Regions from separate parts of the Pigmentiphaga sp. H8 genome, predicted to be linked through region 2. Evidence: predicted binding sites of a transcription regulator. Region 2 holds the regulator's gene; the other holds the start of a gene.
What was found. The regulator LexA, encoded in region 2, represses DNA repair genes until DNA is damaged. The targets are predictions, from matches to a motif close to ACTGTATNNNNATACAGT.

Region 1: a site for LexA is predicted at 2,581-2,598, ahead of imuA (translesion DNA synthesis-associated protein ImuA). Genes of this name have one in related genera too.

Annotation. Positions count from the first base shown of each region.
Region 1 covers NZ_CP033966.1:2,647,010-2,652,208, reverse strand. The annotation lists gene EGT29_RS12600 (S9 family peptidase) at 1-1,141, shown strand, start outside; gene EGT29_RS12595 (pyridoxal phosphate-dependent aminotransferase) at 1,151-2,455, opposite strand; gene imuA (translesion DNA synthesis-associated protein ImuA) at 2,625-3,377, shown strand; gene EGT29_RS12585 (DNA polymerase Y family protein) at 3,307-4,776, shown strand; gene EGT29_RS12580 (error-prone DNA polymerase) at 4,783-5,199, shown strand, end outside.
Region 2 covers NZ_CP033966.1:2,845,696-2,850,894, forward strand. The annotation lists gene EGT29_RS13520 (hypothetical protein) at 1-12, opposite strand, end outside; gene EGT29_RS13525 (hypothetical protein) at 29-436, opposite strand; gene EGT29_RS13530 (hypothetical protein) at 675-1,544, opposite strand; gene lexA (transcriptional repressor LexA) at 1,566-2,216, opposite strand; gene EGT29_RS13540 (asparaginase) at 2,405-3,364, shown strand; gene EGT29_RS13545 (PDR/VanB family oxidoreductase) at 3,381-4,328, opposite strand; gene EGT29_RS13550 (amidase) at 4,325-5,199, opposite strand, start outside.

The DNA of each region.
Region 1 (5,199 bases), 200 kb from region 2:
TATGGCCGTCAACCTGGCGCTCGGCATGGGCGCCGAGATCGGCGAGATCGACGACGCCTCCGGCCCCGTCAAGGAAGCGTCGCGCCGCGGCGACCCGCACGCGGCCGAGATCCTGTTCGCCGCCTGGACCGGACTGGCCGACCGCGTGAAGGCGCTGGCGCAGCAGGACCTCCAGCACGACCGCGCCTACAGCGCGGGCCGCAAGTTCAAGCGCGCCGCCATCTACTACGTGCAGGCCGAACGCATGCAGGCGCCGCGCTTCCCCGGCCGCGACGCGGCCTTCCGCGACATGCTGGAGAGCTTCCGCCGCTATGCCGAACTGACCGGCCAGCCCGTCGAATGGGTGGACGTGCCCTACCAGGGCACCACCCTGCCGGCCCTGTACGTCCCCGCGCGCGAGACGCCGCCGGGCGGCGCACCCTGCATGGTGCATTTCGACGGCCTGGACGTGACCAAGGAGATCCTGTACCTGATGGGCATCGGCGACGCCTTGCGCGAACGCGGCGTGTCGGTGCTGCTGGTGGACAACCCCGGCGTGGGCGAGGCCCTGCGCCTGCAGGGCCTGACCAATTTCCCCGAGGCCGAGGAACCCGCCTCGGCCTGCGTCGATTACCTGGAAACGCGCGACGACGTCGACGCCTCGCGCATAGGCATCATGGCCTTGTCGCTGGGCGGCTATCACGCGCCGCGCGCCGCCGCCTTCGAGCCGCGCCTGCGCTGCTGCGTGGCCTGGGGCGCCAACTACGACTGGGGCGCGACCCAGCGCTACCGCCACCAGAGCCAGGACCCGCGGCTACCCGTTCCGCATTACTGGGAACACGCGATGTGGGTGTTCGGACAGACCAGCGTGGAAGGCCTGCTGGCCACGGCGGACCGCATGACGCTGGAGGGCGTGCTGGACCGCATACGCTGCCCCATCCTGGTCACGCACGGCGAGAACGACCGGCAGATCAAGCTGGCCCAGGCCGAACGCCTGGTTGCCGAATGCATCAACAGTCCCAAGGCCGAACTGTTCGTCCACACGCTGCGCGACGGCGGCGCCGAGCATTGCAGCGTCGACAACCTGGCGCTGGGCGTGGACACCATCGCGGACTGGATAAGCGCAACCATGCGGGAGCTGAAGCAGCGCCCGCATGCATGACGCCAGTGCCTAGCCGGCCTTCGCCCCGAACTTGGCCGGCACGACGACCGCGCGGTCGTCCGGGCCGGCCTCGGAAGACCCCGCCGCCTTCCTGGGGTGCTTGAGCCGGTAGTCTTCGAGGAACTTGGCGATGCGGCCGATGGCCTCGCGCAGGTCCGCCTCGTGCGGCAGGAACACGATGCGGAAGTGGTCCGGGTGCGGCCAGTTGAACCCCGTGCCCTGCACCAGCATCACGCGCGTGGCTTCCAGCATCTGCAGGAAGAACTGGCGGTCGTCCTCGATCGGATAGACCTCGGGATCCAGCCTGGGGAACATGTAGAGCGCGGCCTGCGGCTTGACGCAGGTCACGCCCGGAATGGCGGTGATCAGCTCGTAGGCCAGGTCGCGCTGCTGGCGCAGCCGGCCGCCTTCGGCGACCAGGTCGTTGATGCTCTGGTAGCCGCCCAGCGCGGTCTGGATCGCCCACTGGCCCGGCACGTTGGCGCACAGCCGCATGTTGGCCAGCATGTTCAGGCCGTCGATGTAGTCGCGGGCGGCGCGCTTGTCGCCCGACACCACCAGCCAGCCCGCGCGGTAGCCGCAGGCGCGGTAGCTCTTGGACAGCGAGTTGAAGGTCAGCGTCAGCACGTCGGTGGACAGGCTGGCCAGCGCGGTGTGGCGGGCGTCGTCGTACAGCACCTTGTCGTAGACCTCGTCGGCCAGGATGACCAGCCCGTGCTCGCGCGCGATGGCGATGATCTCCCGCAGCACATGGTCGGGATAGACCACGCCGGTCGGGTTGTTCGGGTTGATGACCACGATCCCCTTGGTGCGCGGGGTGATCTTGGCGCGGATGTCGTCCAGGTCGGGAATCCAGCCCTTGGCCTCGTCGCACAGATAGTGCACGGGCGTGCCGCCCGACAGGCTCGCGACCGCCGTCCATAGCGGGTAGTCGGGCGTGGGCAGCAGCAGCTCGTCGCCATCGTCCAGCAGCGCGTTGGTGGCCATCGCGATCAGGTCGGACGCGCCATTGCCCAGGTAGATGTCTTCCAGCGTCACGCCCTGCACGCCCTGCGCCTGGGTGTAGTGCATGACCGCCTTGCGCGCGGCGAAGATGCCCTTGCTGTCCGAATAGCCCGCCGAGTTGGGCAGGTTGCGGATCATGTCCAGCTGGATTTCCTCGGGCGCGTCGAAACCGAACACGGCCAGGTTGCCGATGTTGAGCTTGATGAGCTTCTGGCCTTCGTCCTCCATCTGCTTGGCTCTATCCATGATGGGACCGCGGATGTCGTACAGGACGTGAGCCAGCTTGTTCGATTTGTTGATGGGTTTCATGAATGAACGGGTCTTCGTAGGAATTGATGCAACGACACGGCCAAGCCACGATACCAGAACACGGGCGTGCCGGCGGCGGACGGCCCCGCCGGCGTTGCGATGACTTTCCACGGCTTGACTCGATCACTGTATATTTATACAGTACTCTGCCGTAAACCGCCGTTGCCCCATGTCTTCAGCCGGAACCTCCACGCCGCGCGCCAGCACCGCGATCCACCCCCTTCTGTGGCGGGGATCGCAGCTTGCCCGCAACTGCCGCCCCGGCCTGGATACCGGCCATGCCGAGCTGTCCCGCCAGTTGCCCGACGGCGGGTGGCCGCTGGGCAGCCTGACCGAACTGCTGCTGCCGCAGCCGGGCATAGGCGAAATCCGCCTGTTGCTGCCGGCGCTGCGGCAATTGCCCGTCCAGCGCAGCATCGTCCTGCTCCACCCGCCCCACCAGCCGTCCGTCCAGGCCTGGCAGGTCCATCGTTTTTCCAGCCGGCAACTGCTGTGGGTCGCGCCCGCCCACGCGGCCGATGCCCTGTGGGCGGCCGAGCAAGTTCTCAAGCAAGGGCATTGCGGCGCCCTGCTGTACTGGGCCTCCCGTCCGCCCGCGACCGCCCTGCGCCGGCTGCACCTGGCCGCCCAGGCCGGCGATACCGCCTTCTTCCTGTTCCGCCCCGCCGAATCGGCCCGCCAGGCATCGCCCGCGCCGCTGCGCCTGCTGCTGCATCCCGCCGGAGACCAGTTGCGCGTGGACATCCTCAAGCGCCGCGGTCCCGTCCACGACACCAGCCTGCTGGTGCCGCTCGCGCCCCCGCGCGCGACAGCGGCCACGGGTCCGATTCCCGCCTTTTCCGAGTTTTCCCATGAGCCTGTGGATCAGCGTCTACCTGACCCAGCCCAGCCTCGACGCACTGAGCCCGTCCTGGCCGGATGACGCGGCCGGCCAGTTGGTGGTCCTCGAGCACGAGGCGGTCGTGGCCGTGACCCCTGCCGCCGCGCAATTGGGCGTGCGGCCGGGCATGCGCAAGAAAGGCGCCGGCGCCCTGGCCCCGCATGCCGCGTTCATCCAGCGGGATGTCGAACGCGAGCGGCAACTGCTCGATGCCGCCGCGCTGGCCATGCTGCAATACACGCCGGAGGTCGCGCCTGGTCCCGACACCAGCCTGCTGCTCGACGTCCGCGCCAGCCTGCGCGTCTTCGGCGGCCCCCTGGCGCTGTGCCGGCGCATCCGGCGCACGCTGGAACAACTGGGCTGCCAGGCCCGCGTCGGCATGGCGCCGACCGCCCATGGCGCCTGGCTGCTGGCGGCACGTGCCACGCGCGGCCCGCGCCGCGTCCTGCGGCTGGATCGGCTGCTGCGCCGGATGGCCCCCTTACCCTGCCTGCTGCTGCCGCCGGCGCGGCCGCACCAGGCCTGGCTGGACGGCATAGGGTGCCGTACCCTTGCCGCCCTGATGCGGCTGCCGCGCGCCGGCCTGCAAAAGCGCTGCGGCCACGCCCTGCCGCACATGCTAGCCCAGGCCCGCGGCCAGGCGCCCGAATTGTTCGACTGGATCCGCGCGCCTCTCCGGTTTTCCGCGCGCCTGGAACCGATCGCCCGCCTCGAGCACACCGCCGCCGTCCTGATCGTGGCCCGGCGCCTCGTCCAGCAACTCGTGGGATGGCTGGGCGCCACGCAGACGGCGGCCAGCGCCATCGTCCTCCTGCTGGAGCACGAACGCGGCCGCCACGCCCGGCCGCCCACGCGGCTGACCGTGGCCCTGGCCCAGCCCGGCTGGCAGGCCGACCACCTGCTGCGCCTGCTCAAGGAACATCTCGAACGCCTGACGCTGGAAGCGCCGGCCATCGCCGTGGCCCTGCATGCCGACCAGCTCGTCTCCCGCGCCGCGCCCTCCGAGGCTTTGTTCACCGACCCCGGCGGCACCCCGGCCGACCACGACCGCCTGCTGGAACTGCTGACGGCGCGGCTGGGCGCGGACCGCGTACTGGCCGCCCGGCCGCGCGCCGACCATCGGCCGGAAGCCGCCAATGGCTGGCAACCGGCCTTGTCGGCGTCACGCACCGGCCCTCGGGACATGGCCTTCGAGGCCGAACGCCCGCTGTGGCTGCTCGCGCAGCCCATTGCCCTGGTCCTGCGCGGCAACCGCCCCTACTACGGCACCCCGCTGCGCCTGCTGCGCGGCCCCGAACGCCTGGAAAGCGGCTGGTGGGACGGCGCCCCCATCTCGCGCGACTACTTCGTGGCCGAAAGCGAAAACGGCATCCGCTACTGGCTCTACCTCGACCAGGCGCTGGACGAACCGCGCTGGTACCTGCACGGGCTCTACGCCTGAATCGCCATGTCATCGCCCCCGCCTTCGCTCCCTGCCCTGCCCGGCTACGCCGAACTGCAATGCCTGACGAACTTCACCTTCCTGCGCGGCGCCTCCTGGCCCGGGGAACTGGTCGAGCGCGCTGCCGAACTGGGCTACACGGCCCTGGCCATCACCGACGAATGCTCGCTGGCCGGCGTCGTGCGCGCGCACGAGGAAGCGAAAAAAGCCCCCACGCTTGCCGCTGACGCGGCGGCGCTGCCCCCCGAGGGGGCTGTTTTGCCTTGGGGCGGCCCGGCGGCAAAACAAGCCCCCACGCTTGCCGCTGACGCGGCGGCGCTGCCCCCCGAGGGGGCTGTTTTGCCTTGGGGCGGCCCGGCGGCAAAACAACACAAGCTGCACCTGATCCTGGGCAGCCAGTTCCGGCTCGAAGCCCAGGACGGC
Region 2 (5,199 bases):
GCGTGTCTTCATGGCTGGCCTCTGGCGGCTATTTGAACGAAATGCGGGCGGTGACCGTGCATTCGTGGGTGTCGACAGGACCTGTGGGAGGGGGCATGCCTGTTTCCATCGCGTATTGAGCCTGCAATGCCGGCTGCCACGGCTTGGTCTTGGTGGAGGAGCAGTCGCAGGCGCCCAGGCTGATGTCCTTGAAGTTGCTCTTGCGCTGGGCGAACTCCGAGGCGCGGGACTTGGCCCGCGCACAGGCCGCCGCGCGAGAGCTGTAGCTGATCGCGGCGGACTGTTCCTCGACGGCGCGGGGGCCGTCCGAACCCGAGCCCGAACCCGAGCCTCCGATCGATCCGCTTTGCGCGATCGCGCTGGCGCACCAGACCGATGCGGCCGCAGCCGTGGCAAGTACCGCGAGGGCGTGAATGACGTGGGATTTCGCTTGCATGATGGCCTCTTCCGGGGTTGGCGCAGCGAGTGGAATGGAGCAACCAGCCTAGCAATGAGTACGAAAAAATACATACTCCAAACGGGGGGTTATGGCTGGGTTACAACACCTTCCGAACGGGTGCCGTCGTGCCTGCAAGACGTAAAAAAGCCCACGAGATTTTGAAATTCGTGGGCAATGGAGCATCGGGGCGAGGGCACCGCGGCAGTCGGTTCTGCCGCGAGTACCGTGGAGAGACTCAGGCGTTCCAGCCGCGAGAAAAAAGCAGTGCCAGCGCGGACGGATAGCCGCGGCTGCTGCCAGCGCCGCGACGCTGCTTGAAAGGCCATGGGCTGCGATTCGCCGGGGCCGGCTTGGCGTGCGGTCCATGTTGTCCGGTACGCGGGGTGGCGGGTCGTTGTGCCGGCAGCGTATCCGCGTCGGTGCCATGCGTGTCCGTTTCCTCGGCGGAGCGCGTGTGCGTTCCCGCCACGGCAAGTCCGGCCGCACGCTTGAACCCCGGTTTGAACCCCGCGCGCGCCGTTTGCTGGCCGATGTCCAGCGTGACCGCGCCTTCGCTGCCTTCGGCAATGGGGGCGATGCGCTGGAGCCGGATCTGGCCGGGCTGGCTCATGTCCGCCAGCAGCCGCAATTGGGATGCCGAGGTCGTGGCGGGCGTGCTGCAGGTATGAAACAGGAAGGCGGGGCACCCGGACAGCCGCGCGGCCATGTACAGCCGGCGGACGGTACTTTCGGATTGCGCAGCCGCATGATCAGGGGGCAGGATGGCGACCAGTGCGGCGAACTCGCCCGCCCGCACGCCGGACTCCAGTTGGTCCAGGCCATCCAGGGGATGGTCGGTGCGCACGAGCTTGACGCATTCCAGCGAGACGCCGTGCTGGATCAGTGCGGGCGCGTAGGACAAATAGGGCGGCACCAGCAGTGCCACGGTGCGGCCGGCCTTGGTGAGCCGGCTCAGCAGCGGGCCGAGCAGGTTCAATTCACCATGCCCGACGCGCGGGACCAGGATTTCGGTCAGTGCGCCGACGGGCCATCCGGCCTGGGGCAGGGTGGCGTCGAGCGCGGGAAATCCGCTGGAAAGACTGGAGCTGGGCGTGCTGTGTTTCATGATGGTCGTCCGTCTAGGTCTTCAATGCACCAGGCCGGCCCGGATCAGGCCGACCGCGATGCCCTCGAGCGCGAAATCGTCGCGCTCGCGATCGACTTCGATGGGTTGGAAGTCGGGATTGGCCGGCAGCAGGCTCAGGCCGGTTTCGGTGTAGCGCAGTTCCTTGACGGTGACGTCGTCGCCCAGGCGGGCCACGATGATCTGCCCGTCGCGGGCCTGGGCGGCTTTCTTGACCGCCAGCAGGTCGCCGTCGAGGATGCCGGCGTCGCGCATGCTGTTGCCGCGTACCTTGAGCAGGTAGTCGGGCCGTTGCGAGAACAGGGCCTCGTCGACGCCGATTTCCTTGTCGATATGCTCGGTGGCCAGGATGGGGCTGCCGGCCGCGACCCGGCCCACCAGCGGCAGGACGAGCTGCGCCAGCACGGGATGCGTGAGCTGGAGCGGCGGTTCGGCCACGACCGGATCTTTCAGCCGTATCCCGCGGGACGTGCCCGCGGACAATTCCAGCACGCCCTTGCGCGCCAGCGCCTTCAGGTGTTCCTCGGCCGCGTTGGGCGAGCGAAAGCCCAATGCCTGGGCGATTTCGGCCCGGGTGGGCGGAAAGCCGGTCTTGACGATGGCCTGGCGGATGAGATCCAGGATTTCTTGTTGGCGTGCGGTCAGCTTGGACATCTCGGGCTCCGTGGCGGGGCGCCCGCCACCGGGTGGCGACGGCGCGTATCGGGCTTCTGTGGTTTTATCCAGTAACTGTATTTTTATACAGTATCGATGCGCGGCGCAAGCGGAAAACGCAACTGTCGCGGGAACGCCAATCCGGCCGCGGGTATCATCGGACTCTCGTCCTCCTGTGCACGCCCGCCATGTCCCTGCCGCGCCTTTGCATCGTCGCCACCGGCGGCACCATCGCCGGGGCCGGCGCCCGTCCCCAGTCCACGATGGCCTATGCCGCCGGCGCGCTGGACGTGGCCGAGCTGTGCGCCCGCGTGCCGGGCCTGGACGAGGCGGCCGGCATCCGGACCGAGCAGTTCGCGGCCATCGACAGCAAGAACGCCACGCCCGCTTTCTGGCAGGCGCTGGCCGCGCGGGTGCAATCCCTGCTGGACGAGGGCCTGGACGGGGTGGTCGTCACCCATGGCACGGACACGCTCGAGGAAACCGCCTACTACCTGCACCTGGTGCTCAAGACCGACAGGCCGGTGGTGCTGGTGGGCGCGATGCGGCCTGCCACCGCGCTGTCTTCCGACGGTCCGCTGAACCTGCTGGACGCGGTCACGGTGGCGGCGCATCCGCAAGCCGCCGGACGCGGCGTGCTGGTGGTGCTGAATCACCAGGTCCTGGGCGCGCGCGACGCGGCCAAGACCAATGCCAACCGGCCCGATGCCTTCACGTCGCCCAACGCGGGCGCCCTGGGCTGGGTCCAGGACGGCCGGGTTGCGTGGATGGGGCGGCCCGAGCGTGCGCACACCCACGCCACGCCGTTCACGGCCGCCACGCCGCTGCCGCCGGTCGAAGTGCTGGCCGGCTATGCCGGCGGTTCGGCCGCGCTGATCCGGGCCGTGGCAGCCACCGGCGCGCGCGGCCTGGTCTGGGCCGGCACCGGCAACGGCTCGGCCAGCGCCGACGCCCAGGAGGCGCTGGACGACTTGGAGCGGGACGGCGTGGCCGTGGTTCGCGCGACCCGCACGGGCAGCGGCTGCGTCGCGGCCTCGGGCGGCCTGCCGGGCGCCGGTACGCTGTCGCCGTGGAAAGCGCGCGTGCTGCTGATGCTGGCGCTGGGCGCCGGCATGGACGACACCCAGGCCGCGTTCGATACCTACTGACGCGCCGGGCAGCGGATCAGATGTCCAGGACCAGCACGGGCGTGCGCGCGCGCGAGACGCATACGCACACCACATCGCCCGCGGCCCGTTCGCGCGCCGACAGATAGTGGTCGCGATGGTCGGGCTCGCCTTCGGCCACGCTCGTCACGCACATGCCGCATTCCCCGCGCCGGCAGTCGTACAGCGGCTCGATGCCCGCCGCCAGCAGCGCGTCCAGCATGGTCTGGCCGGCCTCGACCCGCACCGTGGTCCCGGAGGCGCGGGCCACGAGGTCGAAGGGCTGGTCGTCGCCCAGCGACAGGGCGCCGGCGAAGAGTTCGTAGTGCACATGCGAGGCCGGCCAGCCGGAGGCGGCCGCGCCCGAGACCACGCCGGCGATCAGCGCCCGGGGACCGCAGACATACAGGTGCCGCCCGGGCCGGTGCTGCGCCAGCAGCCCCGGCAGCGCGTCGCGCAGCGGTTCGGCGTCGTCGTAGTACAGATGGACGGATGCGCCCGTCGCCCGCGCTTCCTCGCGCAAGGCCATGTGGCCCGCGGTGCGGGCCGCGTAGTGCAGCTCGAAGGCTGCCCCCGACCGCCGCAGGCCGCGTGCCATGGAAAGAATGGGCGTGATGCCTATGCCGCCCGCGATGAGCAGGTGTTCCCGCGCCTCGCCGGCCAGCGCGAAGTGATTCGCGGGCGGCAGCACGTCCAGAATGTCGCCGGCCTGGCGCGCATGCATCCAGGCCGAGCCGCCGCGGCCGTCGGCGCATCGCAGCACGGCGATCTCGTAGCGGCGCTCGTCGCTGCCGTCACCCAGCAGGGAGTATTCCCGCAGGTCGATGCGGCCGTCGGGCAGCGCGACCTGCACCCGGATGTGCGCGCCCGGCGCGTACCGGGGCAGCGGCCCCGCATCGGGCAGGGCCAGGACGAACCGCCGGATCTCGGACGTAAGCGTCCGCACCTCTTGTATCAAGAGCTTCATGACTGCAATCCTTCCCGTGACAGGATCGAATGGAGGGACGCGGCGAGCGCGAGCAGGTCGCGGTCCCGCCCGCCGTGGCCGACGAGCTGCATGCCGATGGGCAGGCCGTCCGGGGCGCGCAGGCCCGGTACGTTCACGCAGGGCGGGCCGAGCAGCGTCCAGACCCGGCAGAAGACCGGATCGCCGGTCGCGTGCAGGCCCAGCGGGGCGGCGCCGGGGGCGCTGGGGACCAGCAGGGCGTCGATGCCGTCCATCAGGCTGGCCAGCTCCTGCCGGGCCGCCTGCGCCAGTCCCTGGGCGGCGGCATAGTCGGCCCGGGAACAGGCCAGGCCTTCTTCGATCAAGCCGCGCAGGGCCGCGCTCAGTTGGTGCCGGTGGTCTTGCCACTCCATGGACAGGCTGCGCGCGGTCTCGAAGGCCATGACGGTCTTCTGGGCCTGCGCGAGCGGCCGCCATGCCTGCGGCAGTTCCAGGCGACGCACCTGGACGCCGGCTTCCCGGCAGCGCCGCTCCGCGTCTTCAAAGGCCCGGGCGCCCGCCGGATCGATGGCCGGCCATTCCCAGGTGCGGCACACGCCCAGGCGAAGCTGTCCCGGCTGGCGGTGCGGGGGCAGCGCGCGATAGGCCTCGCCCGACAGGGCGCTGCGCATCAGCTCCAGGTCGTCGGCGCCGCGCGCCAGCCACCCCAAGGTGTCGAGCGACGGCGAAAGTCCCTTCGCGCCGGCCAGGTCATGGCATCCATGCGTGGCTTTCAGTCCGAACACGCCGCAGTAGGAGGCAGGCCGGATCAGCGAGCCGGCGGTCTGCGAACCGAACGCCAGCGGCACCATGCCGCTGGCCACCGCGGCCGCGGAGCCGCTGGAGGAGCCGC